4 regions of the Terrisporobacter glycolicus ATCC 14880 genome follow, and region 3 is predicted to be linked to each of the others. Evidence: riboswitches for the same ligand, from Rfam matches in the RefSeq annotation. Region 3 holds a riboswitch; each other region holds the start of a gene.
What was found. Region 3 has a riboswitch for S-adenosylmethionine ahead of TEGL_RS06865 (methionine ABC transporter ATP-binding protein). Riboswitches for the same ligand answer to the same signal wherever they lie in the genome.

Region 1 (8,406 bases), 1.7 Mb from region 3:
CTTTAACAATGAGTGGTGCTTTAGCAGCTCTTGGTGGAGCATTCTTATCTATGGGATATGTAACATTATTCTCAGCAGGCATGACATCAGGAAGAGGATATATTGCATTAGCTACTCAAGCTATGGCAGGATCAAATCCAGTTGTGGGACTTTTAACTTCAAGTTTATTTGGATTTACAGAAAGTATGAGTAACTATTTACAGGGAGGAAAACTTCCAATAGAGTTTGTTCAAATGTTGCCATATCTTGCTATAGTAGTAATTTATGTTATTTATTGTGCCAATAAAACAAAAAAAGAAAATAGTATATAGGAACTTATATAAATAAAAATCTATTATGTTAATTTAAATTTATTTTATTAATGTAATAGATTTTTAAATGTATTGTTAATAAAGAAATATATTTGAGGAGATGCAAAATGATAAATAAAATAGCTAAAGTAACAATATATGTAAATAATCAAGATGAAGCTAAGAAATTCTGGACTGAAAAATTAAACTTTGTAACAAAGATAGATGAAACAGAAAGACCTTTAAGATGGATAGAAGTTGCACCTAAAGAAAGTGAATGGGTAACTATAGTTTTATATGATAAAAACCTTATGAAAACTAAATATCCAAATTCTAATACAGACTACAAAACAGTTATATTAAGCACAGAAGATTTGGATAATGCGTATAAAGAAATGAAAGCTAAAGGTGTTGAAGTTACCCAAATAGTAACAATGCCTTATGCTAAATTATTTACATTTAAAGATCAAGATAATAACGAATATTTACTACGTGAAGATAAATTTAAAATAAAAAATATTTGACAATTCCAAATATTAATATTACTATTAATTACAAATAAAAAAATTAATTTAGACAAATATTAAGAATAGGAGAAATGGTGTTATGAAAAATTCAACAATTATAATAAAATTAAATATACAACTTCATCATCACCATCATAGAACCAAGGGATTGTAAATTATGAAATTTAATTCATAGATACAAGCCCTTTTAGTGCTATTAAAAAGGCTTATATCTATGGTGGAATATATATTATAAATATTAACCACATAGGTATTAGCCTATGTGGTTTTTTTATTGCAATAATAAATAAAAATTAAATTATTAGGAGGAGAAAAAAATGAAAAAGGTATTAAAAAAATTAACAATGGGATTATCAGTTTTAGTAATTATGATAGGGGTAGTAGGGTGTAATAAAAAAGATGTAGGTTCAAATGATAATGAAATAGTAGTAGGATATGATAATACATATTTTCCTATGGGATATTTAGATGACAATGGAAACACAGTGGGTTTTGATGTGGATTTAGCCACAGAAACTTTCAAGATACTAAATATGAATGTGAAATTTCAAAACATAGACTGGTCGATGAAAGAAACTGAATTAAATTCAGGAAATATAGATGCCATATGGAATGGATACTCATTGACCGAAGAGAGAAAAGAAAAAGTTGCTTATACAGATGCATATATGAAAAATAGTCAGCTTATAGTAACTCTAAAAGATTCACCAATTAAAAAGAAAGAGGATTTAAAAGGTAAAATAATAGGAACTCAACAAGGATCTGCGGGTCAAGAAGCTTTAGAAAAAGATACAAAAGTATTAAAAAGCTTAGATGGCTCACCAGTATTATATGATACTTTTGATAAAGTTTTTAGGGATTTGGAAGCAGGACGAATAAATGCAATAGTTGGAGATGAAACTTTAGTTAAATATTATATAAGTAAAAAAGGTGAAGAAAAATATAAGATATTAGATGATAATTTTGGAACAGAAGATTATGTTGTTGCATTTAGAAAAGATGATACTGAGCTTAGAAACAAGGTAAATAAGACAATAAAAAAAATAAAAGAAGATAAAACTTTTGATGAAATTTATAAAAAATGGTTTGGCAAAGCTGATTAAGATATAAAAATTAAGGAAAAAACAAGGAGGAAATTATATAATGCTAGAAGGATTAAAAATTACATTATCAGTGTTTTTTATAACATTGATAATATCAGTACCACTTGGAATTATGATAGCTTTTATAAGATTATCTAAAAATAAAATGATAAGCCAAATGGCAAATATATATATATTAATTATGAGAGGAACACCTTTATTATTACAACTTGTATTTGTATTTTTCGGTCTTCCTTTAATGGGAATAATATTTGACAGATTTGATGCAGTAATCGTAGCATTTTCATTAAACTATGCAGCTTATTTTGCTGAAATATTTAGAGGTGGAATTCAATCTATAGACAAAGGTCAATATGAAGGTGCTTTTGTACTAGGATTTAGTAAATTTGAAATGTACAGAAAAATAATTTTTCCACAAGTCATAAAAAGAGTGTTACCTGCCATGTCAAATGAAGTAATAACTTTAATTAAAGACACTGCTATAGTTTATGCAATAGGGTTAAATGATATATTGAGAATCGCTCAAATAGCACAAAATCAACAGGCAAGTATAGTTCCCTTAATAGAAGCTGGGGCAGTGTATTTAGTTTTAGTTGGAATTTTGACAATTATGTTTAAAAAATTTGAAAACAAGTATGCGTATTATAGATAAAAAGATGGGAGAAAAATTATGTTACAAGTGAAAAATTTAACTAAATCCTTTGGAAATAATAAAGTACTAGATAATATAAATTTTGAAGTAAACAGTGGGGAAGTATGCGTACTTTTAGGAAAATCAGGTGTAGGTAAAACTACGATTCTTAGATGCATAAATGGTCTTGAAGATTTTGATGATGGAGAAATAATATTAGATAATTGTGTAATGAAAGATAAAAATCATATATTAAAAAATAGAAATAAAACAGGAATGGTATTTCAAAATTTTAATTTATTTCCACATATGTCTGTTTTAGAAAATATAATATCAGCTCCAGTAAATGTATTGAAAAAATCTAAAGAAAATGCAATAAAAGAAGCAAAAGAAATTTTGAAAATGGTAGATTTAGAAGAAAAAATAAATGCTTATCCTTATGAATTATCTGGAGGACAATGTCAAAGGGTTGCCATAGCAAGAGCTTGTGCATTAACGCCAAAAATTCTTTGTTTTGACGAACCAACATCAGCACTAGATGTGGATTCAATAGAGAAAGTTTCTCAAATAATAAGAAATTTAAAGTCAAAAGGCATGGCAATTTTGATAATAACTCATGATATAGGATTTGCTAACAAGATAAAAGATAAAATAATAAAAATAGGAAGCTAATATGAAAAATAAATAAAAGTATAAAAATTAAATTATATAATTTACTTTAAAAAAGAATGGTGTTACTATAATTATCAAATTAAAAAATAAATATCTCTTATCTAGAGTGGTGGAGGGACTGGCCCTATGAAACCCGGCAACCAGTATATTTTTATATACATGGTGCTAAATCCTGCAGTATATTTACTGAAAGATAAGTATAAATTCGCTATTAAAACTTGAGTTTATACTCAAGTTTTTTTATTTTATATGGATGGAATTTCAAGTAATGGAGGAGCTACAGAGATTTTTATTTTACTACAAATTTAAGGGGGAACATTATTATGAAATTAAAAAAATTATTAAACTTAGCACTAAGTGCAGTATTATGTGCATCGTTAGTTGGATGCTCAAATTCATCGCCTGAATCTAAAGAGGATAAAATAATTAAAGTGGGAGCTACATTAGTTCCTGGTGGAGAATTATTAGAAGAGTTAAAACCACTTATAGAAGAAAAAGGATATAAGTTAGAGGTTGTAATATTTAATGATTATGTATTACCTAATGAATCATTAAATAATGGAGAAATTGATGCAAATTTATTTCAACATAAGCCTTATTTAGATGAGGCAGTAAAAAGTAAGGGATATAAAATAATGGCAGGATCTAAACTATATGTTTGTCCAGGAGTATTATATTCCAAGAAAATAAATTCTATTGAGGAATTTAAAAGTGGAGACAAGATTGCCATAAGTGATAATGCTGCCTCAGCATCAAAGTCTTTAAGATATTTGGAGAGTGAAGGATTAATAACTCTAATAGAAGGTGATATAGTTGGTGTTAATGATATTACTAAAAATCCAAAAAATTTAGAATTTGTTCAATTAGATGTGGCCCAAATACCTCCATCATTAGAAGATGTTACAGCTGGATTTGTGGATACAACTTATGCTATACCTGCAGGACTTAGTGCAAAGGAAGATGGAATTTATACAGCACCCATAAATGATGAATATGCTAATTTGCTTGTATATAGAGTAGAAGACAAAAATAGTGAAACAATAAAAGTGCTAGAAGAAGTTCTTACATCTGATAAATGCAGAGAACTTATAGAATCTAAATATAATGGAATTGTAATACCTGTATTTTAAAGTAAACATAGTTGTCTAAATGAAACATATAAAATAATACATTTCGATGAAATTTGTCCTATAATTAATGTTAAAATTATCATGATTGAATAGAAATATTAACATGATATAATATAAATGTATTAAAAAATTAAATAACTTGGAGGACAATATGGCAGGCAATATATTTGGAAAAATGGCAGCAGATACATTAGGTTTATCTGATATAGGTAAGATAATAGATCCAAAGGACTTTAACAAAGTTGATGGAGATGATTATATAATGAATGAAGATGGGGAGAAAATCTACTTTGTTATAAAATCAAAATCAGATGAGTATGTATTTACAAATAGAGGATTAATACATGTTGATGGTGCATCTGCTGTAAGTAAGAAAAGAGTAGTAAAAAGACATGAGTTTCGTAGTGAAAATGTTCATTCGGTAACACTAGAAACAGCAGGAACAGTAGATTTAGATGTTGAAATAAAATTTAGTTTTGCAGACAATTATTTTAGTATAGATGTTGATAAAAAACAAATAGAACAATTAAAAGATTTATATAAAGCTTTATTTGAAATTGGGAAAATACAACATAAAAATAAACAGTCTTATGAATATGGAATGAAAAGCTTAGACATGGCAAATGATGCTATAAGTAGATCTCGTATGGAGGGTAATACTGCTAATATGATAGAGGAAATTACTAAATTTAATTTTAGCTGGATGAGCGATATAAGAGAAAATTATAATAACAAAGATTTTGGATATGTTTTTGAAAAATATATAAATAATTAACAAAGCTAAAGAATTAGAAGTAATCTGAAAATACTATAGAATACAACTTAAAAAGTTATAAAATTAAAAATGATATAGGGGAATTATTCCTCTATATCATTAATATATTCTATGAAATAATATACTAAAGTAGGATCAAATTGTGTTCCAGCGCACCTTTGGAGCTCTTTTATAGCTTCATTTTTACTTTTTGTATTTTTATAAGGTCTATTATTAGTCATCACATCAAAAGAATCAGCAATATTAATTATTCTAGATACCAAGGGGATTTCATCTCCTTTAAGTCCAAGAGGATAGCCCTTGCCATCCCACCTTTCATGATGTGTAAGAACGCATTTTGCAACAGTATATAGTTCACTAGATGCATTTATAATGCGATACCCCTTTTCTGTATGGGTTTTCATTATTTCGAATTCTTCACTAGTAAGGGAACCTGGTTTTAATAATATATCTTCGGAAATGCCTATTTTACCAATATCATGTAATCTAGCTACGAGAATTAATTCATCTAATTCTGAAATTTTAAAGTTTAACTTTTGTCCCAAAGCTAAGGCATATTTAGTTACTCTTTTGGCATGTTCATTAGTTTCTAAGTTTTTTTCTTCTAGACTTTTTAGTAAAGAATCCATAATAGATCTTTTAATACTTTTATTATCCAATAATTTATGGCGATAAACCTTTTCTTCAGCCTTGTTTATGCAATCATAAATATTATCATCAATCTCATATTTAACTACAGTTCCCAAAGAAATACTAAGTTGCATATATTTATAATTATATTTTTTACAATCATTTAAAATTTTTTTTATTAATTTATCACATTTTAACTCATCAGCATTAGGAATAAGAATGATAAATTCATCTCCACCCCATCTAAAAACATATTCGCTTTCGCTGCAAGAGGACCTTAAAACATTAGAGATACTTCTTAGCAAATTATCACCTTCTAAATGACCAAGGGTATCATTAATTAATTTTAATCCATTAACATCGCCCATTATTATACCTAGAGGATGATATTTTGTTTTATTAAGTTTTTTTATTTTTTCCTCAAAACTATTTCTGTTATAAAGATCAGTAAGTGCATCTATTTCACTTAAATATCTTAACTTCTCTTCTAATGTTTTATGTTGAGTTATATCCCTTGATATTCCCACTATACCACGGATATTCCCAGATTCGTCAATTATGGGTGTTTTTATGCTTTCCTCAGTTATAATATGACCGTCAGGGTGCCTATAACAATTTTCAAAACTAATTGGTTTTTTAGTTTTTAAAATTTTTTTGTCTTGCTTATAGAAGTTCATGGCTCTATGTTTGTTATGCATTAAATCTAAGTCAGTTTTTTTTAATAGACTATCATCATCCAATAAATTACAATTGTGAAAATTTTTAAAGTTATTTAAAAAGGCCTTATTGTAACCTAAATATTTGGAATTTTCATCTTTGTAAAAAATTGCCTCAGGAAGTGTATCTATAATAGTTCTTAAAATATTCTTTTGATGTATTAATTCTAATTGTTTTTGCTTTTTTTCATTTATATCAATAACTATGCCTGCAATACCTTGTGTTTCTTGTTTTATGTCAAGAATAGGAAATATATAAGTTCTAAAGTATAAACCTTTAATAAGTACTTCAGAAATAGTGACTTTTTTTGTTATTAATGTATTTTTAAGTTGTTCATTATAAGTATCAGACTTTTCTTTAGATAATACATCAACAGTTTTTTTTCCAATGACATCACATGCTTTTACGTTATATAAATTTTCATAATGATCATTTATAAAAATTATTTTTGTGTCAATGTCTTGTATCCATACAGGATAAGGTATATTTTCTAAAAATAATTTATATATGTCTGTAGAATTATTATTCTCCATTATATAAGCTCCTTTTGAATGTATTTTGGCAAATTATAACAATGAATATTTTACAATTATTTTATAATTATGTCTACAACTACTATATAAAAAGGAACTACTAAAACTTATATATAGTAGTTCCTGCTAAAGTTATCTTTCTTCTAGTATGAATTTATTTATAACATGAGCAACTCCATCTTCATCATTAGAAAGAGTAATATAATCTGCTAAGTCTTTTATTTCTCTTGTAGAATTTCCCATGGCAACTCCAAGTCCTGCATATTCTATCATATGTTTATCATTTTCTGCATCTCCAACACAGATGATTTCACCTTTTTTTATACCAAGCTCTTGGGCAAGAAGTGAAATACCATTACCTTTATTGGCATTTGGATTTAAGAATTCTAAAAATGAAGGAGTGCTTCTTACTATAGTATATTTTTCGTAGTATTCTTTAGGAATTTTTTTTATACATTCATCTAATATTTCTGGATGATCTACCATCATAAATTTAGACATGGCAATATCTTTTGGAACTTCATCTAATGTAGCCACATTTAAATGAACTCCAGTAAGATGGCATTCAAATACTGTATAATCACTGATATCTTTATTAAAAGTATAAATAGTTTTAGTATCATAAAAATGACTTCTAGACCCAACTTTAAGGCTTAGATTGTATAAATCTACTAAGTCTTCATATTTTAATGTTAAGTGAGATACAGGATTTTTAGTAAATGTATCTTGAACTAAAGCCCCATTGAAAGTAGCAGCATAATCTCCCTCTTCTTTAAGACTTAATTCATCTATGAATTTTTCAACACCTTTTAATGGTCTGCCAGTACATAAAACTACTTTAACACCTTTTTCTTTTGCTTTTTTTATAGACCTCTTTACACCTTCTGTAAGTTGGTGTGAACTATTGATTAAAGTTCCATCAATATCTAATGCAATTAATTTGTAATTCATAAATCCTCCTGTTGCATGTTAAAAATGTAAATTATCTTTAAATAACTACATTAATAAACTTACATATTAATAGTTTTTGATAATATTAATTATTGAAATTTATTAGTAGTAATTTTCAAGAACAATATATAGTTTAAAAGTTTTTATAACTAAATTCAATAAAAATTCATTGGAATAAAATTAATTGTTAAAAAATAAACTATATAAAATATTAATATTAGCATATAATTTATTTTTAGTAATTAAAAACATACAATTTTAAAATTAGAATATAAGTGGGTTTGGATAGTGTTATATATATTGATTTAATTTTATATATTAATTTGATAAAAATTTAACAAATATATTGACAGGTAAAATAAGATAATTTATTATAAATAGTATGAAGAAGTTGTTAAAAATATAACAAAGTTTATTAACATTATAATTATATAGGGGGAGTCTCGA
Region 2 (8,406 bases), 690 kb from region 3:
GGCAACACCTGCAGAGTCATATCCTCTGTACTCTAATTTTGACAGACCTTCTATTAATACTTCTGTTGCCTGTCTTCTTCCTAAATATCCAACTATTCCACACATATTATGTGTCCTCCTAAAAATATTATTTTATATATTTTTAGAGTTAGGTCATGAAAAAGCTTACTTAAGTTTTCCTTTGTCCACAGAATCACTTCTATGATTTGAAAAAACCTTAACGATGGTAAACACACCGCAGAGCATCCGCCGAAAAATCGATTAACTCTGTCCTCGTCAACTTAACCCCCAATACTAATAATAAAAAATCATGTTGTTGTTAAGTTCTGGCGCTTAATATTTATATTTGACCTTACTCTTAATTAAACTAATTTTAAAAAATTTTTAAATAAATATTTTTAAAATTAAATTAACTATATTATTTTATAAGTACGATACTAATATATAATAAAGACTATGTCAATCTATATAAATAATCCTACTCATCATATTTTTTTTATAATACTGTATAATTGTTTTATTTTACTTCATTTCAAACCACAGTAAATATAATTAAATTTAATTTTTAATTAGAAGCAAACGTAAAAAATCGCCTAAAATATTTTTTAGACGACTAATATACTTTTTATTTATTATTTGCTTCCTACATAATCTTTCATAGAATTTTTAATTGTATATGGTAAATATCTAATTATTAATACTGCTAATAAGCATGTCCCTACTTTATCTATTAAGTTATTCCCCACCTTTGTAATAAATGATGCTGCAAATATACTACTACCACTACTTCTTAACCACATAACAATTACATCAGATGCTGTACCTGTTAAACCTCCGTAAATAGCAACCCCTATTGGAGTCCCTATTAATGGACAAACTATACTAAGAATTAATCCTGTTATAAATGCAGTTACATAGGTAAATTTAAATCTTTTCGCTACAAATCCTACTATTAGAGCCACTGCAACATTGACTAATAAGAATGGAATATCTTTTATACTATACATAAATCCTGTTATTATGTTTGTTAATGCTCCTACTATTGCCCCGGGAATTGGTCCCATAAGTGCTGCAGTTATAACTGTTCCTAGTGTATCCAAATAAAATGGTAACTTAAGTGCACTTGTAGCTATACCAAGTACTATATTTACTGCTATTGCTAAACCACAAAAAGTTATCATTCTTGACTTATTACTATTCATGATATCATCTCCCTTTTTATTACATTTCAGTTGAATTATATCATGATTTTATTGGAGTTCAAGAGAATCGATATCATATATATAAAAATACAATACTGCTTATTAATTATAAATTTTTTAAATGAATAATTTCATCTTTTAATGTTCTAATTGGTATTTTTATATTATAATCACCCAATAATTTTTTTAACTCTTCTATAAATACGCCTGATTCATTCTCCAAAGATATACTTTTTATTTTTTCATTTAATGATGCACATCCTCCAAGCTCTCCTCCATAATTACCTTTGCAAGTAAAATTATATCCACAACTAGGACTGCCATCTATAGCAACAATACCTATTATTTCAAATTTCTCTTTATTTGTATAATACTCTATTAATTGTTCTATCACAGGCTTTAATAGATTATTACAATGTTTTTTAAAAAATGGATTATCAAATTGATTTTTTTCATGTCCCCAACGTTTTGAACCATACATTGTAAACTCTGGACATGGTAATTGTAATAATTCTATATCTTTTTTAAAAACTTCACTTAATAATTCTTTTCTTAAATTATTTTCTTCGTTAATTTCTTCTATATTATATCCTTCAACTTTTGATGCTCTATTTAAAATGCAATGTGTTACAACTAAAATTCTTTTCATAATTCCTCCTTATTTTATCTATAAATTATTATTTTTATTATATATAAAAAAGCCATGGCAATTTATTTTCACCATAGCTTTATCTAAAACTCTAAATTATTTTACATCATAAAGAAAAAATATGCTAATAAAATAATACCAAGTATTATTCTATACCATCCAAATATTTTAAAGTCATGTTTTTTAATATATCCCATAAGGAATTTGATTGCCCATACAGATACTACAAATGATACTACAGTACCTACACCTAATACTATTAATTCAAAACTTGTAAATGCAAATCCAAATTTAACTAGTTTAAGTAAACTTGCCCCAAACATTACTGGTATGGCTAAGAAGAATGTAAATTCTGCTGCTATTTCCCTTGATACACCTATTAATAATGCTCCAACTATTGTTGCCCCTGAACGAGATGTTCCTGGGAAAACTGCAGCTATTAATTGGAATAATCCTATGATTATAGCCATTTTATATGTAAGTTGATTCATATTTGTAACTTTAGGTCTTACATCCTTATTCTGATTTTCAACTACTATAAATAAAATACCAAATATAATAAGCATAGTAGCTACTGTTTGGAAATTATAAAATAGTGCATTTATTTGGTCATCCCATAATAATCCAATTACTGCTGCAGGAATACAAGCAATTACTATTTTAATCCACATAATAATTATGTCTTTTTGTACAAATGGTTTTCTATCAAATTTAAAAGGAAAAATCTTTTTCCAATATAAAATTACAACAGCCATTATGGCACCTAGCTGTATAACTACAAAGAACATTTCTTTGAAAGCTGGCGACATACCTAATTGTAGAAATTCATCAACTAATATCATATGACCTGTACTACTTACTGGAAGCCACTCTGTAATTCCTTCAATAATACCCAATATGATGGCTTTAAATATTTCTATCCATTCCATGTTTTCACCTCATTTATATTTTCTTTATTTGAATAAAAAAAATCCTAATTAATATTTAGGTCTTTTTCTAGTATACCATATAAAGTATGACTTAGCCTCATAATTTTATACTTACTATTTTGTAATAAAATTACAAATTTTTCAAAAAATAAAAATTTAATTTTCCTATTTATCCCATCACAACTATCCTCATTATAAAAAAAGTTATCTAAGATATTTTAGATAACTTTTTATATTAAATAGTTAGCTATGCTATTTTTTCTGATTTTCCTTTATTACTTTTATCTTTTGGAAGACCTAAACCTATAGCAACTATACCACACAGAAACATTAATATTGGATAGTGTAAGTACCCAATTATCGCAAATGGTGATATTCCAGCCAAACCTGCCGCAGTTAATAGTTGCGCTCCATAAGGAATTATTCCTTGCCATACTGATGAAAATATATCCAATATACTAGCTGATTTTTTTGAATCTATTTCATATTCATCCGCTATATTTTTAGCTATTGGTCCAGCCATTACTATGGCTATAGTATTGTTTGCAGTACATAAATCTACAATACTGACTAATGCTGCTATTCCAAATTCAGCACCTTTTTTATTTTTTATTTTACTTTGTATAAAATCAAGTACAGAATCTATTCCTCCATTAAACTTTATAAGCTCAACCATTCCGCCAACTACAACAGATATCATACAAAGTTCGAACATTCCTGTCATTCCTTCCGATACAGCTGTTATTACCCCAAATAAATCTAAAGATCCTGTTATTATTCCTATTGTTCCTGCAAATATTACTCCCCCACCAAGAAGTAAAAATACATTTGCTCCAAGAACTGCACCAATAAGTACAAACAAATATGGTAAAACTTTTACTAACTCATAGTTATATGTTTCATTTGATACGCTTACATATCCTCTGCTCATTACTGTTAATAATATTATAGTAATTATAGCCGCTGGCAGTACTATTAAAAAATTTACTTTAAACTTATCTCTCATTTCACAACCTTGGGTTCTTGTAGCAGCAATTGTTGTATCAGATATCATTGATAGGTTATCACCAAACATTGCTCCACCTACTACTGCACCTAAAACTAGAGCTACTGGTATACCCGTTTTTGAAGCGACTGCTACACCTATTGGACCTATTGCTGCTATAGTTCCTACAGATGTTCCCATTGATATAGATATAAAACACCCTATAACAAATAATCCTGTAACTAATAAGTTAGCTGGTACTATTGATAAACCTAAATTTACTACAGAATCAGCTCCACCCATGGCTTTTGATACACCACTGAAAGCTCCAGCAAATAAGAATATTATAAGCATTAAAATAATATCTTTATTTCCTCCACCTTTACAAAATACTTCCATCTTCTTATTAAAATCAGCTTTTCTATTAAATAGAAATGCTACTGCTGTTGAAATTATAAAAGCTACTAAAGTAGGCATTTTATAAAAATCTCCACTTATAACTCCACTTCCAATAAATAAAACTAAAAATATTACTAATGGCAACAATGCCAATGCACTACCTTTTTGTCTTTCCTTGCTCATAATTATTCTCCCTTCCTTATAATACTTACTATCAGTTGAAATTTTACTTTCAAGAATAAAAAAAGCTTGAGAATAATCTCAAGCTTTTATAAACTATGTTATTCCTCATCTTTCAGCCTTCGCTGCAGGATTTAGCACCTTTTTATATAAATATATATCGGTTGCCGGGTATCATAGGGCCTGTCCCTCCACCACTCTTGATAAGTAAGTAAATATTTATTTTTATTAATTAATATATTAGAATATTTTTTATTTACTGTCAACTTTTTATTATTAAAAAATTCTAATATAACATATAAAGTACAGACTATTTTTCAGGTATATAGATTTGTTTTGTGTCAAATCCCAAATTTTTAAATTTAGAATATAAAAATTCGTACTTACTTGGTACAATTTTTATTACATTCATATCAAAAGGTAATTTTGATATATTTTCTACCTTAATATTTTTTCTAATAAGTAAGTCTATATATTCTTCACACCAAGGTTTTATAATTTCTGCTTCTCCACTTATTTGCAAACCACATAAATTATTCATACTTTTATAATCTTCATATACACAAAGAGATATTTGATTGTTTTTTGAAAGCCCTATAAACTTTAGACCACCTTCACTAGTTATATAAATGTTTCCATCGTAATACTCATATTCTAAAGGTGTTGCCCTTACAAAGTCTCCATATCCAGTAGCAAGTGTACATGTATTTTTATTTTTAAGAAAGGTTTCAATTTCTTTTTTAGTTATATTAACTGGAGGTATAAACTTAGGTGTATTAAAATATTCTCTCAAGTTTTTACCTAATTCTAATACTTTGTTATCCTCAGTAGTAAACTTATTTATAAACATTTCACCCTTTATATACTCACAAAAAATATTTTCATTATTGACAACTTTTTTTAATTGTTCAATCTTATTTAATGCCTCTTGTTTATTTAATCCTATACATACTAAGGCCACTCTTTTATTATTTAAGTCTATTTTATTTTCCTCTATATATTTCAAAATTTTTTCACAGTTATTTTGTCCATACAAAGAAAACACTAAAACAATATTAGAATAATGTTTAATATCATGCGGTGAATCATTAATGTCAAAAGATTTTGCTGGGCCTAATATTGGACATACGGTGTTTGAGATAACCTTACATGTTTCATACTTACTTTCATATAAAATAAGAGTAATATTCATTTTATCCACCTCTTCATAATAAATCTTATTATTTGACATTTATTTTTTAGGAATTATTATCATATATACCTTTCTTACTATTGTTACACTTTTCATAACTCACGTCTATTAAATGTGTAAACATCTTATGTTTTTATTATCTTTATATTTTTTTCAATAATAAAAAAAGGAATTATTAAGATTTACTTAATAATTCCAATATGTACTTTTTCTTTTCGATGATTATAAAACTCTTCTTGCATTTACATAAGTATTTACATAGTACGAACTATTCATATCGTTTATAACAACTTTTCCTTGCCCAGATGCAGCATGGATTAATTGTCCATTTCCTATATAAATACCACAGTGAGTAACTCCACCATTATTTGATCCAACAGTGTCAAAGAATACTAAGTCTCCAGGTTTTAAATTACTTCTACTTACATAAGTTCCATAGTTACTTTGTAAAGATGATGTTCTTGGTAATGTTATTCCAGCAGCATTTTTAAATACATAGTATGTAAACCCTGAACAGTCAAATCCACTAGGTCCTTGAGCACCCCATACATAAGGCTTTCCTAATAATTTTTTTGCATAAGAAATTACCTTACTTGCTGAAGTACTAGTTGAAGTATTAGAATCTGAAGAACTTCCAGAAGATGGTTTTTTACTAGTTAAATATGTACTCGAAACATATCCTGTTACACTTCCACTAGTTATTTTTGACCATCCATTACTAGTTGATTTTACAGTTACTTTTGTTCCATGACTTAATGTAGTTATTACTGAGTAGCTTGTTCCAGCTCCTTTTCTTACATTTAATCCAGCTTTTGAGTCTACGTATTTAGTAGTTGATGTTTCACTATTTGAATTATTGCCAGTACTTGGCTTACTACTACTTAAATATGAACTAGAAACATATCCTGTTACACTTCCACTAGTTATTTTTGACCATCCATTGCTAGTTGATTTTACAGTTACTTTTGTTCCATGACTTAATGTAGTTATTACTGAGTAGTTTGTTCCTGCCCCTTTTCTTACATTTAGTCCAACACTTGCATCCACATATTTTGTAATTGATGTTTCATTACTATCATTATCTGAAGTATTGCCTGAACTTGGTGCTTTACTGCTTAAATATTGATTTGAAACATATCCTGTTATACTTCCACTAGAAATTTTTGACCAATCACCACTTGTAGTTATTACTTTAACTTTAGTTCCATTAGTTAATGTTGCTATCTTAGCATAGCTAGTTGATGGACCTTTTCTTACATTTAATCCAGCTGAAGTATTAACATATTTCTCACTCGTTGAAGTTGATGTTCCATCTGATATATAATCCTTGTGAACATAACCTGTTTTTGAGTTATATTTTATTTTTCTCCAACTGCCATTTGAACCTAAGTAAGTAACTGTTTTTCCTTTTTCTATTTTACCCATAGAATCATATGACTTGCTTGGTCCAGTTCTAAAGTTTACTCTTCCTGTTATTGTTCTTGTATCATCTGCATGAGAGTTCGTCACATCGGTCATTGGTGCTACTAACGCTGTAGCTAGCATACCTGCCATTACATATTTTTTATTTATACTCATATTTAATCGATTTTACAATTTTATAAATTGTAATTTCTATCCCCCTTCCAATATGTAACATATCTGAAACATATTTACTTGGTATTAATACTATTATTACATTTTTAAATTAGTTTGTCTATATTTCGACAGTAAAAAAAATACATTTTTGTAACTTTTTCGTAACTTTTTCCTTTCAAAATTGTAATTTTTTCCTAATTTAATTTTAATAAATATGTTTTATAGAAATCAATGATTTTTATATTATTTTTTTACATTTATTTTCAAAAAATAAATGGTGACTCTTAACAGATATCACCATTTTATTTATAATAAATTTACTTGTTTTTATAATTGAGCTTCTATTTTAGCTTTTATATGTTCTTTTGGAAGGAAGCCTACCATTTTATCTACTGCTTCTCCATCTTTGAATATTATCATTGTTGGAACAGTTGTTATCGCATATCTTCTTGCAACATCTAGTGCTTGATCCACATCAACTTTAAAGAAATTAGCTGTATCCATTTCTCCACTTAATTCTTCAAATACAGGAGCTAACATTTTGCAAGGTCCACACCAAGTTGCAAAAAAGTCTACTACGCATACTCCATTCTCTATTGATGTATTAAAATTATCGTTATTAAGTATTTGTGCCATTAAAATATCCTCCATATTTTTCTATATTTTATTTGTCATTTATATTTTATTACAATAACAAATTTATATCCATATTATTATTAATATATATACCCATTTTTTACATAAATACACATTTTTTATATTATATAAATAAATTTAGGTTTGATTCTTCTGTTGCTCCTAAATAAGATGCTACTCCTCCTATTTCTACACCATCAATAAACTCTTCTGCTTTTATGCCCATAAGTTCCATACTCATGGAGCAAGCCACAACTTTTACCCCCATATCCATTGCATTTTTTATTAATGTGTCAATATCATCCACATTATGCTTTTTCATAATTTGTTTTATCATTTTAGGCCCCATACCACCCATATTCATTTGTGATAAAGGTAATTTATCTGTGTTTGATGGCAACATAATATCAAACATTTTCTCCACAGTATCTTTTGAAACAGAGGGCTTGTCTTTGCTTTTTAAGATATTAAGTCCCCAGAACGTAAAGAACATCGTTACCGGTTTTCCCATAGATGCCGCTCCTGTTGCTATTATAAATGATGCAATTGCTTTATCTAAGTCACCACTAAATACCACCATTGTAGCTCCATCTTTTTCATTGTTACTTAAAGAGCAAGAATGATTTACTTTTACATCCTTACTTCCTTTTTGTATA
Region 3 (8,406 bases):
TGAAGATAAAAAAGAACTAGCTTCTGAAGAATTAATAACTACGGGAGATCTTGGTGATAAAATAGGTAAAAATGAAGCAACTGGTGTTGTTAATGATATAAAAGCAGAAGTTATTAAAAACGGTACAAGTGATGTTACCCAAATAGCTGATATAATCAATAATGTAACTAATAATTACAATGTTACATTAACAGATGCTCAAATTAAACAAATAACTGACTTAATGGAAAAAATAGCGGCTCAAAAATATGACTATAATTCAATGAAACAAACATTAAACAATGTTTCTGATGTTGTTCAAGACAACTTAAAAGAAGCTGGTAAAGAAGTTGGTAATTCTGGAATAATGGATTCTGTAGGAGGTTTATTCTCTTCTATAGGAGATTGGTTCTCTAACTTATTTGGTGGAAGCAAAGATTTAGGTATTCTTGGTGAAACTAAAGATAATATGTTAGGAAGCAATGCAGTTATAAATGCTACAGACAAAGCTGCTGAAAAATTACCTTCTAGTGAAGAAGTTGATGGTTTCTTCCAAAAGATAATTAACTGGTTTACAAACTTATTTAATAATGACTCTGATAAAAATAACAATAGCGAGAATGTAAATAAGGATGCAAACAGTGAAGAATCTAAAGAAAATAATACTCAAACACCATCAAAAGAAGAACCTACTAATAACAACGTAGAAAATAATACAAATAGTACTGATAATAAACAAGATAGTCAAAGTACTGATAATACTCAAAATAGTAACAAAAATACTGATGATAATTCTTTAAATGTTCAAAGTGAAAACGAAGAACATTTTGATTCACAAAATACAAATCAATAAATTTTCATAAAAAAACTCCCATTTTATAATGGGAGTTTTTATATTATTTACTCATTTCTATACTTTTTTTAATACAAGAATCTATAGCTTTTAATACAGCACCTCTAAATTTTTCTTCTTCAAGTACTTTCACAGCTTCTATTGTTGTTCCACCTGGTGAACATACCATGTCTTTCAACTCTCCGGGATGTTTTTGTGTATCTAAAACCATTTTCGCAGCTCCTAATACTCCTTGTGCAGCAAATGTATAGGCCTTATCTCTTGGCATTCCAGCACGAACTGCACCATCGGCTATTGCTTCTATAAACATAAAAGCATAAGCAGTTGATGAGCCACTAGCACCTATTACTGCATGTATTAAATCTTCTTTTACTACTTCACTCTTTCCTAAAGAATTAAATATTGATTTTACAAAACCTAATTCTTCTTCACTTATGTTTTTATTTGGAGATAAAGAAGTCATCCCTTCTCCTACAAGGGAAGGAGTATTTGGCATTGTTCTTACTATTTTTTTATCATTTCCAATAATTTTTTCCATTGCTTCAATAGTTTTTCCTGCTGCTATTGTTATTATTATCTTATCATCTATTAAATCTTTTATTTCTTCTAATATTTCGTCATATATTTCTGGCTTGACACCTATTACTATAAGGTCTGAAAATTCAACTACTTCTTTAGAATCTTTACTTACATTAACATTATAATCTCTTTTTATTCTTTCAATTGTTCTGTCACTTTTTGCAGAAGCAATAATATGGTCATTATCAATTATTTTAGAATTTAATATTCCTCCTAAAATTGCACCTCCCATATTTCCCGCACCTATAAAGCCTATTTTTTTCATAATGTGTCCTCCTTTTTCATAATACTATTAAATTATATCATTGCTTATTTATAACAGAAACATTTTTATTGTTTTTAATGTAAAATCTCCATAATTTGTCTTTATCTTCCTGTGCATAATCTATATTAATTCTTTTGTCTTGCACAATTTCAAAATCATTATCTGTATTATCTTCTATATAAAGTTTACTTCCAAATATATTTTCCCCGCTTAAACTTCTGTCTATATTTAAACCTTTACAAAGTTTACCTGGACCATTTGTCAGATTCTTTTTTTGATAATTAGTCAATTCATTATATGGTTTCAAAAACCTATTATAAGATATTTCATCCATATAACTTATGGGCTCAACTGCTCTAATCAAAACACATTCTGGTATGTTTTTTTTATTAGCTGAAAGGTTTAAGCAATTATACATACCATAAATTAAATAAACATAAATATGTCCTCCGCTTAAGTATAGAGGATATGTTCTAGTACTTTTTCTATTTTTGTAGGCATGGGCAGCTTTATCAATAGCTCCCATATAAGCTTCTGTCTCCACTATTTTAGTCACAATTTTTTTATTATCATACTCCCTAATTAAATATTTATTCAAAAGATTTCTAGCTAAAGTTATTCCATCTGCACTATAAAATTTTTTATCCAAATTAAATCCTCCTTACTTATGCTTTTCTCTTTATTAATATTAGTATAACTCTATTTTTTTCAATTATTGATGAAGTAATTATATTAAACTATAATTTATTTATAGACATATAAAGGGGGGATTAAATTGAAAACTTTAGGAATAATTGATATTGGTTCTAATTCAATAAAATTAATAATCGTAGAGATAAATAATAATTTACATAATGAGATTTTTCATAAGAAATTCCAAACTAGATTATCTGATTTCGTAGGAAGAGAAAACAAAGAATTATCCTCTGAAGGTATGAAAAACTTCTTTGGAATTATATTTACTTTTAAAAAATTCTGTGACGACTTTAATTGTGATGAAATAATTGCTGTAGCTACAGAATCCCTTAGACAAATTAAAAACTCCACAGAGATTATAAATCATATTTCTAATTCTTTAGAAGTACGCATAAGAGTATTATCACCAAGTGAAGAATGTTACTATGGTTATGTTTCTTCTATTCCAGATAAATTAAATAACTATGTTCATTTAGATATAGGAGGAGGAAGCGTAGAGATAGGATTAGTAAAAGATAAAATACTTATAAAAAGTGTTAGTATCCCTATGGGTGCTTTAATAATTACAAACAAATTTCATATTAAAGATGGTATTTGTGATGAAGAAATAAGCCAAATTAAAGAATATCTCTTTGAGAAATTAAAAAATATTTTATGGATTAATGAATGCAAAAATTTGCCTACAGTTATAATTGGTGGGTCAATAAAGACTATTGGTAGAATTCATCAAAAGGAATATAACATTATGTCAAATATTCATGGTTATGAGTTAAATCATAATGATATAGAAATTCTTTTGAAAAAAATCAGTCATCTATCTTTGGAGGAAATCGTTAATAACACAGGTATATCCAAAAGTAGAGGAGATATTCTTTTAGGTGCTTTAATTATTTTAAATAGCCTTATATCATATTTCCAATCATCAAAAATAATTATTAGTAAGTTTACAATTAGGGAAGGTATTATTAATGACTATGTAAAAAATAATTATTTATTTTAAACTAAAAAAGAAGGATATTAATCCTTCCTTTTTATTAAAATTCACATATTATAAATTAAAATGTTGGAACTATACTTCCTTTATATTTTTCTTCTATAAATGACTTAACTTTATCACTTGTTAGTGCTTCAGTTAATGCTTTTACTTTTTCACTATCTTTATTGTCTTCTCTACAAGCTAATATGTTAGCATATGGTGAGTCATTAGATTCTATTGCTAAAGCATCTTTAGTTGGATTTAAGTTAACATTTAAAGCAAAGTTAGTGTTTATAACAGCAAAGTCCACATCTTGTAAAGTAGATGGTACTTGAGCTGCCTCAACTTCTACTATCTCCACATTCTTAGGATTTTTAGTTATATCTTTTGCTGTTATTAATTCTTTATCAGCAACTTCAATAATACCATTATCAGCTAATAATTGTAATGCTCTTGCTTCATTTGTTGCATCATTTGGTACAGATATTTTTGCTCCATTTTTTAAGTCATCTAATTTATCATGTTTTTTAGAATAAATTCCCATTGGCTCAATATGAACTTTAGCTGTATAAGTTAATTTTAAATCTTTTTCTTTATTCATTTCTTCTAAGTAAGGAACATGTTGAAAGTAATTTGCATCCAGTTCTCCCTCTGCCAAAGATGTATTTGGAAGTACATAATCATCAAATTGTATTACCTCTAATTCATATCCTTTTTCTTTCAATAGCGGTTTTACAACCTCTAAAATTTCTGTATGTGGTGTTGGAGATGCTCCCACCTTTATAGTTTTATCTTCCTCTTTACTAGACTTTGAGCATCCTACAAATAATGATGCACTTATAACTCCTACTAATGTTAATCCTATTAATTTTTTTAATTTCATTTTGAAATCCCCCTTATATTTATTATTTTTTATTTTAGTTTTTTATATGCATAGTCTCCTACACTTTGTATTAGCTGTACCATTATAATAAGTGTAATTACAACATATATCATAACTGAAGTATCAAACCTTTGATGCCCATACACTATGGCAACTTTTCCAAGACCTCCTGCTCCTACAGTTCCTGCCATGGCTGTACATCCTAATATGGAAATTATGGATAAAGTAATACCAGATACTATTGACGGCATCGCTTCTTTTACCATTACTTTGAATATTATTTGTAAGTTTGTAGCTCCAAAGGATTTTGCAGCTTCTATCAGCCCTTCATCTACCTCGTTTAATGCATTTTCAATTACTCTAGCAATAAATGGCGCAGCACCTATGGTAATAGGAACTATGGCTGCTGTTTCTCCAATAGACGTTCCAACAATAAATCTTGTGAAAGGAATTAATGCTATTAGTAAAATAATAAATGGAAAACTTCTAACCATATTCACTATAAATCCCAGAATACTGTATACGACTTTATTTGGCTTAAGTCCTTTTGGCTTGGTAACCACTAAAATTATTGCCATTATAAATCCTAAAATTGTTGCTACTATAGTAGGCACAATTATCATGTATAATGTTTGAAGTAAAGCATCTCCAAGTATTTCAGCTAAATAAGTATATAAACTAGTTTTATTCATTTATAATCTCCTCCCATCTAACCTTTTTCCAATCTAGATAATCTTTTATATTTTCTCTATTATCATTATCAACATTTATAATTAATGATCCAAGTATATCTTCTCTGTATTTTTCTAACTTTCCACATATAATGGAGAAATTTATGTCCAAATCCCTTGCCATAGAAGTTATTATGGAGTCATTAGAGATTTCTTTTGGGAAGATTATTCTGATATTAGTTCCCTTTGGAAGTACGATATCATCTTCTCCCACTAATTTTTGTAAGTTTTTAGAATTTTGTAAAAATAATTCTTCTGTATCTCCTATCTCTAACACTTCTCCATTTTCCATAATAGCCACTCTAGAGCAAATTTGTTTTATTACTTCCATTTGATGAGTAACCATAATTATTGTTATATTAAGCTTTTTGTTTATATCTTGTAATAAACTTAATATTGATTTTGTTGTGTTTGGATCTAAAGCTGAAGTTGCTTCATCGCATAAAAGTACTTTTGGGTTTAGTGCTAAAGCTCTTGCTATTGCCACTCTTTGTTTTTGACCTCCACTTAAATTTCTGGGTTTCATGTTTTTCTTATCCTGAATTCCTACCAATGACAAAAGCTCGTCTACTCTTTTATTTATTTCATTTTTTGAATATTTAAAGCATTCTAGTGGTAGGGCCACATTTTCAGATACTGTTTTTCTTTCCAATAATGAAAAATGTTGAAATATCATTCCCAAATCTTTTCTTAAAAATCTAAGTTCTCTTTCATCTAAATTTTTCACTTCTCTGTCTTGTACTGTTATACTTCCGTCCTCATAAGTTTCTAGTCTATTTATGCATCTTAGTAATGTGGATTTACCTGCCCCACTATGGCCTATTATTCCAAATATCTCGCCTTCTTTTATATGCATATTAATATCATTTAAAACTTTTGTTTTTCCATAATATTTATTTACTTCACATATTTGTATCATATTATTCCCCCTTAAAAGTCTCTTAATTTTGTCTAAAAATGGTATTAAAAAAGCCTAAGTATAAACTTAGGCTAAATAACTAATTTATACTCATCTTTCAACTAAAAATAGTTGCAGGATTTAGCACCATGTACAAACGTACTGGTTGCCGGGTTTCATAGGGCCAGTCCCTCCACCTCTCTTGATAAGAGTCTTTTTAATTTTTATTATGTTATAAATATTAACCATTTTCTTTTTGAATGTCAATCATTTATTTTATTTTTACAAATAATTTTTTTATTATTTAGTATTTCTAGTAATACCTAATTTTGTGTCCATGTCTTTTAACATTTTTACGAAATTATTAGTAACATTTTCTCCAGCTCTTACTGTATCATCTACTAATTTAATAAATTCATCTTGTGTTTTATTGTAATCATCTTTAGATATTTTATCTAATTTTGCTATTTTAGCATCTATATCTTTTATTGATTTTTCACCCTCAGCAATTAAACTTTCATGCATTTTCTTTAATTCTGAATCTTCAGTTTTTCCATCATTTTTTAATCCATCTACAAATGCTTGAATTTTTTCTTTGCTATCTTTGTAAGCAGCTTTTACATCATTTAAATATTTTTCATTACCAGGATATTTTTTTTCTTTATAAGTGTTAGTCACTGTATTAACATCTGTATACATGTTATAGTCAGATAATGTTCCAAGATTTTTGTCGTATAATCCTGTATAAGTGTTTAAATAAGTTTTATCCGCTACTTTATCTGTAGTTTCTGTTTTAGTTCCTGTTTTTGTTTCTGTTTTAGTTTTGTTACTACAAGCTACTGCAGTAAAAAGTAAAAGTAAAGACAAAGTTAGTGTTAAAAATTTTTTCATTTAAATTACCCTCCATTTTAAGTTATGTCTTTAAATACTATTATCTCTATTTTTAAATTTTTTATTTGTGTAGAATAATTTTCTAAAGCAAAAAAAATTATCTGTAAAATTAGGTAGTTTTTGTAAAATTTATTTTTTAAAAATTTTCTATAATTATATCGCCTTTTATAATAAAATATATCTCTAATAAACATTATCTTAATATAGTATTCATATAATATTTATAACTATTTATCCAAATCTATAATTTGTGGAGGTTAAAATATGGCATTATCTAAATCCAGGATTAGTAAAAAAAATTTATCTGATGAAACAAACATTCAAATAAAACTTCTTCAAAATGGAAGATTTGCTACTATGCTTTTTATGATCGGATGTTTTCTTAACTTTATTGAGTATAACTATTCGGAAAAAGCCATACTAGAGTCCGCATCAAATGTAGAAAAATATAATCCAGTTATACTGGATAATGAATTAAAATCTGCAGAAATAGCACAAATGGTAAGTGTAATATTTTTACTTGCTATGATTATATTTGCAGGCGACAACTTAATAAATTATATGTTAGAATTAGGCATAGTTACTTCAGACCCATCTGACGATAGTTCTAATTTTGAAATATTTAATGAAAATAGTAACCAGGGATTGAGGATTATTACTGTTTTTTCCTTAGTAAAAGTACTAGGTTATTTTGGGGCTGCTATAGGATATACTATATATTTAAAAGAATTAGAAGAATCAAACACTTAGATTTATTACAAAAAAGACTACTAAGTTTAAAGCTTAGTAGTCTTTTTTATAATATTTAAACATATTTTTCTTGCCAAAACTATTTTAAAACATCTTTTTTAAAATAATTATGGCTTTTTATTTATTTTCATATTATACTTTTTGTATATATGTTTTTAATCATTGTATTTAGAGATTTTCTTTAGATACAATTTAATAAAAATTTACTACCTACCAGAAAAGTATTGACTGATCTGTAAGGAAATTAGTTTATATCAATACATAACTTTATTTACAAAAATACTAACTTTTCTTTCATTAGTTTAATTACTTTTGAGAAAAGTTTTTTTATTGTAAAGTTGTATTTTCTTAAATTATAAGTAGACCTTATTAGATTAAATTTGACTTTATTTTATTTAAAATAATAGTTAATTATGTACTTTTGTTGTCTCTTTTTTAATTAAAAATTTAGCATTATTTGTTGAATTCATATGAAAATATTAGGAGGAAAATATGAATATAATAAAGTTAATTGACAAACTATATGAAGAAAATTCATTAAATAAAAATGAGCTCCTCTATATACTTGATAATATTAAGGGTGATGAGGTTGATTATTTATGTGAAAAAGCTGTAACTACTAGAAGAAAGTTTTATGATAATAAGGTATATATGAGGGGTTTGATTGAATTTACAAACTACTGTAAAAATGATTGCTACTACTGCGGTATAAGATGCTCAAACAAAAATATTTCGAGATATCGACTAAGTTTAGAACAAATTCTGGAATGTGCAGATTTGGGATATAAATTAGGATACAGAACTTTTGTATTACAAGGTGGGGAAGATAATTATTTTACTGATGATAAAATTATTGAGGTTATAAAATCAATAAAATATAAATATGCTGATTGTGCTATAACCTT
Region 4 (8,406 bases), 360 kb from region 3:
AAATTATATAAATAATAGTGAAGAAGTAACAAATATGATGATAGATACAATGTCAGAATTTCTTAATATAAACTTACGAGAAGATGAATTATTGCAAAAAGGTTTACTATTACATATAAAACCAATGTTAAATAGGTTAAATTATGATATTCAAATAAAAAATCCATTATTAAAGGAAATAGAAGAAAGATTTAGTGAAATATTGGGACTATGTAGATTATCTATAAAATTAATATCGCCACACTACAATATAAATAATATAAGTATAGATGAGATTTCGTATTTAGCGACTTATTTTCAAGCAGCAGTAGAAAGAAGTGTTAGTAGTAAGAGAATATTGGTTGTATGTCATAGTGGTTATGGCACATCGCAGTTGTTATCAACTAGACTAAAGAGGGCTTTCCCTCAATGGACCATAGTAGATATTGTATCATTACATAAATTAGGTGATATAGACATGAAAGATATAGATTTTATTGTATCTACTGTAGATATAGACATAAAAGATAAAATGTATATAGTTGTATCGGCCTTATTAATGGAGAGAGATATTAATAATATTAAAAACATACTTATGAATGCATCATCAGAAAATAATAATATAGATTTTAATAATTTAGCGCTCGAGATGGAAAAAAACATATATTTTAACGGAAATTATAATGAAGAAGTAGATTATATATTAAGAAATACAAAATTAGAGCAGGTTAATTTATCAAAATTTTATAGAATTTATATTAATACTTCATATAAAGAAAATAAATTAATAACTAATATAGATAATAAAAACAAATCTATTTCTCTCTATATATTATGTAATAATTACGACTACCTCAAAGAAATTTTACTTGATATATATAACTTATTTATTTGTAAAAAATATATTAATTATATAACAGTATGTGAAAGAGAAGTTGATATCATAAAGTTATTTAAACATGTAATAAGGGAGAGTATATATGAGTATTAGAGATATAGTTAGTAATGATTGTATAGATTTAGATATAAAATATACCACAAAAAAAGAAATACTAGAAGAATTAATAAAAAAGCTACACAAAAGTGGATTTATTGCTGATAAAGACAAATTTTATGAAGATTTATGTTTTAGAGAAAAAGAAGGTTCAACTTCAATAGGAAATTACATAGCAATACCTCATGGACAATCAAGTTATGTTAAAAGGTTTTCTATAGCAATAGGTAGGACTAACTTAGACGTTCAATGGGAGGATGAGGATAATTTTCCAGTGAGGCTTATTATTCTTTTTGCAGTGCCAGATTCTGGCGACTCAAAAGATGAACTTCGTACAATGGCTCAAATGTGCAGGAAATTAGCTGATGATGATTTATGTTATAAATTATTAAAATCTCAAAATTATGATGAGATAGTTGAAATATTTTCTTAAAAATATATAATGAAACTTTTGTGAAATGAATTTTTGGATTATTATAAAAATTAAAAAAATAAACCACTAGGTCATGTTTTACAATCTAGTGGTTTATTTTCTATAAAGGATAATAAAATCCTGTTACTATATTGTTTTTTAAATAAACTGCTGAAGCAAGAATTATTATACAAATTATTATAAAAGTAAAGTCCATACCTTTTAATTTTTTATAGCTATACCATGTTCTTTTCTTTTTCTTACCGAAAGATCTTAGCTCCATAGCATTTGAAATGGTTTCGATTCTTTTAATAGAAGAAGAAACTAGAGGAACAAATATTGTAGTATAGTTTTTCAAAATCTCACTTATACTACCTTCATTTTTATGGAAAGCTAGCCCTCTTGCTTGCTGAGCGTCTAAAATATCCCTGTATTCACGTTGAACATCTGGGATATATCTAAATGCAATGTTTACAGCATAAGCTATCTTATAAGGAATACCTATTTTGTTTAAACTACTGGCAAATTCACTTGGATGTGTTGTGAATATAAATATGGCAGTTATAGGCATTAATACTGCATATTTTAATGATATAGTTAAAACATAGAATAGAGTTTCTTTGTTTATATATGAATATCCTATGTTGATTAATTGTGTATTTGTACCTACTAATTCACTTCCGTATTGTGGGGTGATTAGTAGTATAAAAATAACATTTATTATATTGAAAATAACCATCATCCATAGTAGTGGTTTTAATGTTTTTGATGGTATTTTTGAAAAATAAAGCATTACAGCACTGATTAATGCCATAGCTATAAACACTCTTATATCAAGAAACATTACTGTTATAATTGTCCATGTAAGAAATAATAGTATTTTGCTTACACCACTTAATCTATGAAAAATAGAGTCACCCTCAATATAAAGAGTTTGGGCTCTACTCATTGTATTTCACCTGTCTTTCGTAATCTATAAAGAATTGTACAAAATCATTTGTATTTTTTATGCTAACTGCTTTTGCTAAAGTTGATAATGACGTTTCTTTTAAGTTTGCTTGTTTTATAATATTTTTATCAGTTAAAATGTATGATGGTTTATTATCTGCTATTTTTTTACCATTAGAAAGTACTACAGCTCTGTCACAATATTCCAGAGTTAACTGCATATCGTGAGTTATAAGAATTATGGAAATTCCCTTGCTTGCCAAACATTTTACAAATTCCATAAATTCTGTGTAGTGTTTGTAGTCTTGTCCAGCAGTTGGTTCGTCAAGAATTATAACATCTGGATTTATTGCCAATATGGAAGCTATAGTTACTCTTTTCTTTTGCCCATAGCTAAGGGCTCCAACAGGCCAATTCCTATATGGATATAAACCGCATATTTTTAACACTTCTTTAACTTTTGTATCAATTTCTTCCTTAGAATATCCTCTGCATTTTAATCCTAGACCAATTTCATCTTTTATCATATGTTGAGATATCATTTGATTTGGATTTTGCATTACATATCCTATAGAAGAGCCTCTTTTCTTTATGCTCCAAGAGTCTATACATTCATTATTTAAACATATACTGCCTTCTTTGTATTTTAAAATGCCTGTTATAAGTCTACATAAAGTTGATTTTCCTGCACCATTATTTCCAACAACAGCTAAGATCTCGCCTTTATTAACATAAAAAGAAATATTTTCTAAAGTATTTTTATTTTTGTTATGAGAAAAAGTTAAATTATTTATCTCAAGGATTTTCTCTTCATTATTATTGTCCTTTATAGAAGCATTTTTAGAATTATTCTCTAACCAATTTTTTATATTTTCCTTAGATTCTTCATCCAAGTTATTAAATTCCCTTAAATTATTTATATTTTCCAAATTACAATTTGCATATTTCATAGCTGATACGTAAAGAGGTTCTCTAAGTCCACTTTTTTCTAATAAATCTGATTTTAAAATTTCATCAGGTGTACCAATAGCTTTAACTTCACCTTTGTCTATAATAATAACTTTATCAAAGGGTTGTTCTAGAACATCTTCTATTCTATGCTCAACTATTATAATAGTTTTATTTGTTTTTTTATGAATATCATTTATTAATTGCATAATTTCTTTTCCAGAGGCAGGATCTAGATTTGCCAAAGGCTCATCAAAAAGTAAGACATCAGCATTACTTCCAAGAACTCCAGCAAGAGAAACTCTTTGCTTTTGACCACCAGATAATTCATAAGGACTGTGATTAATAAAATCAACCATATTTACTAATTCCAGTGCATTAATAACTTTAACTTTCATTTCGTTAAGAGGAATAGCATCATTTTCAAAACTAAATGCCACATCTTCACCAACACAAAGACCTACAAACTGAGAGTCTTGGTCTTGCATGATTGTACCAATTTTTTTACTTATATCTGATAAACTTTCTTCGTAAGGTTTAATATTGTCTACTATAATTGAACCTTCCATTTCACCATTGTATGAAAAAGGAATAAGTCCATTTAAACAATGAGAAAGAGTGGATTTTCCAGAACCACTTGGCCCTACTATTAAGACTTTTTCACCCTTATTTATAGTAATATTTATATCCTTTAAAGTTTTATCAACTACATTATTATATTTAAAACTAAAGTTTTTAAAACTTATCATTATATTCTCCTTATTTTTTATTTTGCTTAGTCCTCAATCTTTAACCCACTATTTTTTTTATTTGCTCTAACAAAACCTAGTATAGTTGGAACACCAACACCTAAAAATACTATTGCGTTTGTAAATATGGCAAGAGCTGCCTGAATTTTCATTTTATCTAAAGGTTCACCCATAACAAGCACGTCAAAACCTGCAGCAAATACAAATGCTAAGATAATACCAATCACACCTGTAATCACAAGATATGAAACATGGAACTTATTACATAATCCATCTTTTATACTAAATTTCTTGCATTTGAAAACTAGTCCCATAAAAAGACCCATAATACCAGAGCTTGCAACCCAGCCCCACCAGATTCCCCAACCGGCAATCATATCAGTTAACATATGTCCTAAAAACCCCATTGAAAATCCAACAAATGGACCAAATAGAGCAGAGAATATAGCAAGCAAAGCTATGGCAGGTTTTAATTGAGTGTTAGGTCCTATGGGTATTCCAACAAACCCTAAGGCTCCATAAAGAGCAGAAGCAACACCGATTGTTACTATTGTTTTTGTATCTATTTTGATCATATTACTCCTTTTTCTCCATTCGTTTCTTTATATTTAAAATTTATTAATGAACTTTTATATAAAAAAAATCTCTTTCTGATAAGAAAGAGATTATATGCGTAATCTTATCTTCCAGAATTCTTCTGTAGGAATTAGCACCTTTGTCTTTAGACCGGTTGCTGGGTTTCACAGGGCCAGTCCCTCCACCTCTCTTGATAAGTAATATTTAATTTTATGTGAGTTCCACAAAATATTCTACAAAATAAGTCGAAATTTGTCAAGTTTAAATAATTTACAAAATAATTACATTTATAAAGGACTTATGGAGGAAAATCATATTTTAAAGTATATTAATATTAATTAAAGTAAAAGTGGGGGGAATTTATGAGTAAATTAAAGAAATTTTTATCTATTATATTAATAGTAGGAGTGATAATTACTTGCGGGTTTACAAAAAGTGTTGATGGGGCTTCAGTATATGGGAACAGTAATTCAAATATTAGTAATGGAGGGTATGCAGCTGCAAATGGAAACTACTCTTATATAAGAAGTAGCAAGATATATAAAGAAACTAAAGAGGCAAATTATTACTATATTTACAGAACTTATAAAAATGGAAGTGCAAAAAAACAAATAGTAAATAATGCATCAGAAGAACCATACATAAATGTAGTTGGCAAGTACATGTATTATGTGGGAATATACGACTCTGGTAATAGGTATGGTATTTATAGAGTTAAAACTGATGGGACTGAGAAAACTAGATTAATAAGCAATTATGGATACAATCCAATTATAGTAAAAGATAATTATTTATACTATATAAAAGAAAGCGTAAATAGTAATTATGATGAAGCAATGTCTTTGCGTTGTTACAGCTTATCAGCTAAAAAGACTGTTTCAACATTATATACTACATCATCAAGAGTGATAGATAATATATCCTTATCTGGCGACTATATCTATATAGTAGCAAATGGATATGATAATTCTATAATATACAAAATAAACACAAAAACTAAAAAAAGAACTACTGTTTATAAATATAAATCTGGCAAAAAAGAAGAATCTTCTATAGAAGATATGGTTTACTATAAAGGAAACATTTATTATACAGTTTATAATGATAAGGATTCTTACAATGAAAATGACGATACTTGTGAAGTATATAAGATATCATCTACTGGAAAAAATAACAAATGTTTATCGAAAAATTTCACTTCAAGCATAAACTTGTACAATAATAAAATTTATTATATTAATTCAAGTGGCAATGTATGTTCAATGAATTTAGATGGAAGTAACAGAAAAACTATAAAAAAAACAAGTAAGCATCAATGGCATTATGGTATAAATATTGCAAAGAGCAGAATTTATTTTGGAAAAATAGTATTTGATCAATATGATGAATTTGATGATATACTTAGCGACAATATATATAGAACAACCTTATCGGGTGGTTCTATAACTAAAATGTAGAAACTATAAGAAAGACTGTAGTATAAGAAATTAAATTTATACTACAGTCTTTTGTTTTAAATTAATAATTAAGTTGTATATTACTATTATCTTTTAAATATTCGTTCTTATCCATATCAACATCGTTATTTATAAAGTCTTGTAGAACTTTTCTTGAGTTTAAATCGTATAACCAAACCCAACCAGCTTTTTTGTATGTACCACCTTTAATATGAACGTCATCTATTATTGGGAACTGCCCTTGTTTTATAGTTAAAGGCTTGAAGTTGTATGCAGTAAATGCTATATTTATTAAATCCTTTGGTGTAAGATTTGTAGATACATATGGAAGTAGTGTATTTAATAAACTAGGATATTTAGAAAAATCTTCTTGCTTCATAGTATTTATAACAGATAGCATAACTTCTCTTTGTCTCTCATCTCTATTTATGGCACTATCTACTTTTCTTATTCTCGTATAAGCAATAGCTTGATAGCCATTAATTCTTTGTTTACCTGAATGAGTTAGAAGTTCCATATTGCCCTTACCAGAATAAGTACATTGTTTGTAAGAACCTGGTATCATTTCATTTATAGATTTAATTTCATATTCTTTAATATCTACTTCTACTCCACCTATTGAAAATATAATATTCATTAAATTATCAAAATCAACTTGAATAAATTTGTCTAACTTTATTTGGAAATTTTCCTCTATTGTTTGGAATAGCAACTTTTCTTTACCCCAAAAATAAGCAGCATTAAGTTTTCCCTTACCTTTACCTGGAATATCAACATAAGTATCACGAGCAAGAGATGTTAGTTTAATATTTTTGTTGTTAGAATCGATAGTGGCAATCATCATACAGTCAGAACGATAGGCAAGTTCTTTCTCCCTACCATCAGTACCTAATAATAATATGTTAGTTATACCATCCACAGTTTCGTATTTTGATTTGTAAGCATCTTCAACTTTAGTGCTTGTTGTATTTAATTTACTATAAAAATGATAAAAAGTGAATAATGGAATAGCTATTATTAGTACTAATAAAATAACAGCAATTTTTGTAAATTTAAATTTTTTATTTTTTTGAGTCAAAAAATCCCCTCCATTTTTGATTTAATTGAAATTCATAATTATATTATAACAAATATTGTAAATTTACATGCTATAACATAAAAACTATACATATTTATATACTAATTCAACAAATACTAACTATTTAATTTATTTGATAAGATAAGTACTTTGGTATAAAGAAGTAATTAAATTATTTTGTTTGAAAAACTTACTAATATAAGATACAATAAAATTATTATATATAAACAAGGGGAATATAATGGATAACTATGTATATAGCTGCAAAGATGGCAAAGAAATAGTACCTATTATGGAAGAAATAATAAAAAATGGGGGACAGTGTAAACTAAGAGTAACTGGATATTCTATGATGCCCATATTAAAACACCTTCGTGACAGTGTAATATTAACATCGTCAAGAAACAGACAAATTAAAAAGGGTGAAATTGTATTTATAAAAAGGAACACTGGGCAATTTGTACTTCATAGGGTATATAAAATAATAGATGATAACACTTTTGTCATGAATGGAGATGCACAACAGTGGGTAGAAGTTGTAAAAAATAATCAAGTTATAGGAGTTTGCTCTAAAGTTATAAGGAATGGTATAGAGATTTCCTGTGACAACTGGAAATATAAAAGTATAATAAAAATATGGCAATTTTTTAGACCAATTAGAAACCACATTTTTAAAATTAATGCTATTATGAAAACAATTGTTAAAAGAGAAGGCGAATAAGGAGAGGATATATTTAATGAAGAAGGTATTAATGATTATAATATCTGCTATCTTAATATGTCTAATAGGTTTAGGCATCATAGGTTACTATGTGGAGAAAGATAAGGCAGCTGAAAAAACAAATGTAAAAACTGAAGAAAAAGCAGATCAAATTATTGAAGGAGAAAAGTTAATAGTTGATTCTGATAAAATTGATATCAATAAAATAGAAGGATATACTCCTGGTGAAGACTTATCAAGCCAGAATAATACAAATAATAACTTAGAACAAGAAAATAGTGAAGCTATAACTGTGGCAGGAATTAATCTTCCATATTCTATTCCTAATAAAAATATGGAAATCTTAAGCATAGGACAATATTCTGGAAAGTTTGTTGAAGATGGTAGTGATGTTAATAAAGAAAATGTTTTAGCCATAATAGTAAAAAATACCTCTAAAGAGGTTATAGATTATGGTGAAATTAATATGAAAATAATGGGTAAAACTAATGCTATAAAGTTTAAAATTACAAACTTAAAACCAGGAGTGTGTACACTTGCAATG

Region 1: another riboswitch for S-adenosylmethionine. It lies ahead of TEGL_RS15195 (MetQ/NlpA family ABC transporter substrate-binding protein); the one in region 3 lies ahead of TEGL_RS06865 (methionine ABC transporter ATP-binding protein).
Region 2: another riboswitch for S-adenosylmethionine. It lies ahead of TEGL_RS03630 (Na+/H+ antiporter NhaC family protein); the one in region 3 lies ahead of TEGL_RS06865 (methionine ABC transporter ATP-binding protein).
Region 4: another riboswitch for S-adenosylmethionine. It lies ahead of TEGL_RS05135 (ECF-type riboflavin transporter substrate-binding protein); the one in region 3 lies ahead of TEGL_RS06865 (methionine ABC transporter ATP-binding protein).

Annotation. Positions count from the first base shown of each region.
Region 1 is NZ_CP117523.1:3,080,770-3,089,175, reverse strand. Features, by position in the region: gene TEGL_RS15220 (ABC transporter permease) at 1-311, shown strand, start outside; gene TEGL_RS15215 (VOC family protein) at 419-814, shown strand; gene TEGL_RS15210 (amino acid ABC transporter substrate-binding protein) at 1,135-1,920, shown strand; gene TEGL_RS15205 (amino acid ABC transporter permease) at 1,961-2,572, shown strand; gene TEGL_RS15200 (amino acid ABC transporter ATP-binding protein) at 2,591-3,223, shown strand; SAM riboswitch class I at 3,318-3,423, shown strand; gene TEGL_RS15195 (MetQ/NlpA family ABC transporter substrate-binding protein) at 3,547-4,353, shown strand; gene TEGL_RS15190 (PH domain-containing protein) at 4,505-5,128, shown strand; gene TEGL_RS15185 (sensor domain-containing diguanylate cyclase/phosphohydrolase) at 5,212-7,008, opposite strand; gene yidA (sugar-phosphatase) at 7,141-7,959, opposite strand.
Region 2 is NZ_CP117523.1:701,970-710,375, reverse strand. Features, by position in the region: gene glmS (glutamine--fructose-6-phosphate transaminase (isomerizing)) at 1-105, opposite strand, end outside; gene TEGL_RS03645 (CD3073 family putative ECF transporter S component) at 633-1,202, opposite strand; gene TEGL_RS03640 (CD3072 family TudS-related putative desulfidase) at 1,309-1,851, opposite strand; gene TEGL_RS03635 (undecaprenyl-diphosphate phosphatase) at 1,953-2,780, opposite strand; gene TEGL_RS03630 (Na+/H+ antiporter NhaC family protein) at 3,028-4,347, opposite strand; SAM riboswitch class I at 4,450-4,554, opposite strand; gene TEGL_RS03625 (pyridoxamine 5'-phosphate oxidase family protein) at 4,655-5,575, opposite strand; gene TEGL_RS03620 (C40 family peptidase) at 5,759-7,114, opposite strand; gene trxA (thioredoxin) at 7,442-7,750, opposite strand; gene TEGL_RS03610 (CoA-disulfide reductase) at 7,875-8,406, opposite strand, start outside.
Region 3 is NZ_CP117523.1:1,390,030-1,398,435, reverse strand. Features, by position in the region: gene TEGL_RS06895 (DUF1002 domain-containing protein) at 1-832, shown strand, start outside; gene proC (pyrroline-5-carboxylate reductase) at 876-1,676, opposite strand; gene TEGL_RS06885 (DNA-3-methyladenine glycosylase) at 1,714-2,325, opposite strand; gene TEGL_RS06880 (hypothetical protein) at 2,452-3,372, shown strand; gene TEGL_RS06875 (MetQ/NlpA family ABC transporter substrate-binding protein) at 3,428-4,231, opposite strand; gene TEGL_RS06870 (methionine ABC transporter permease) at 4,261-4,923, opposite strand; gene TEGL_RS06865 (methionine ABC transporter ATP-binding protein) at 4,916-5,881, opposite strand; SAM riboswitch class I at 5,969-6,072, opposite strand; gene TEGL_RS06860 (hypothetical protein) at 6,161-6,751, opposite strand; gene TEGL_RS06855 (hypothetical protein) at 7,016-7,501, shown strand; gene hydE ([FeFe] hydrogenase H-cluster radical SAM maturase HydE) at 7,994-8,406, shown strand, end outside.
Region 4 is NZ_CP117523.1:1,034,234-1,042,639, forward strand. Features, by position in the region: gene TEGL_RS05115 (BglG family transcription antiterminator) at 1-970, shown strand, start outside; gene TEGL_RS05120 (PTS sugar transporter subunit IIA) at 960-1,406, shown strand; gene TEGL_RS05125 (energy-coupling factor transporter transmembrane component T family protein) at 1,507-2,334, opposite strand; gene TEGL_RS05130 (ABC transporter ATP-binding protein) at 2,327-4,030, opposite strand; gene TEGL_RS05135 (ECF-type riboflavin transporter substrate-binding protein) at 4,057-4,605, opposite strand; SAM riboswitch class I at 4,707-4,806, opposite strand; gene TEGL_RS05140 (DUF5050 domain-containing protein) at 4,969-6,063, shown strand; gene TEGL_RS05145 (LCP family protein) at 6,125-7,141, opposite strand; gene TEGL_RS05150 (S24/S26 family peptidase) at 7,383-7,862, shown strand; gene TEGL_RS05155 (hypothetical protein) at 7,879-8,406, shown strand, end outside.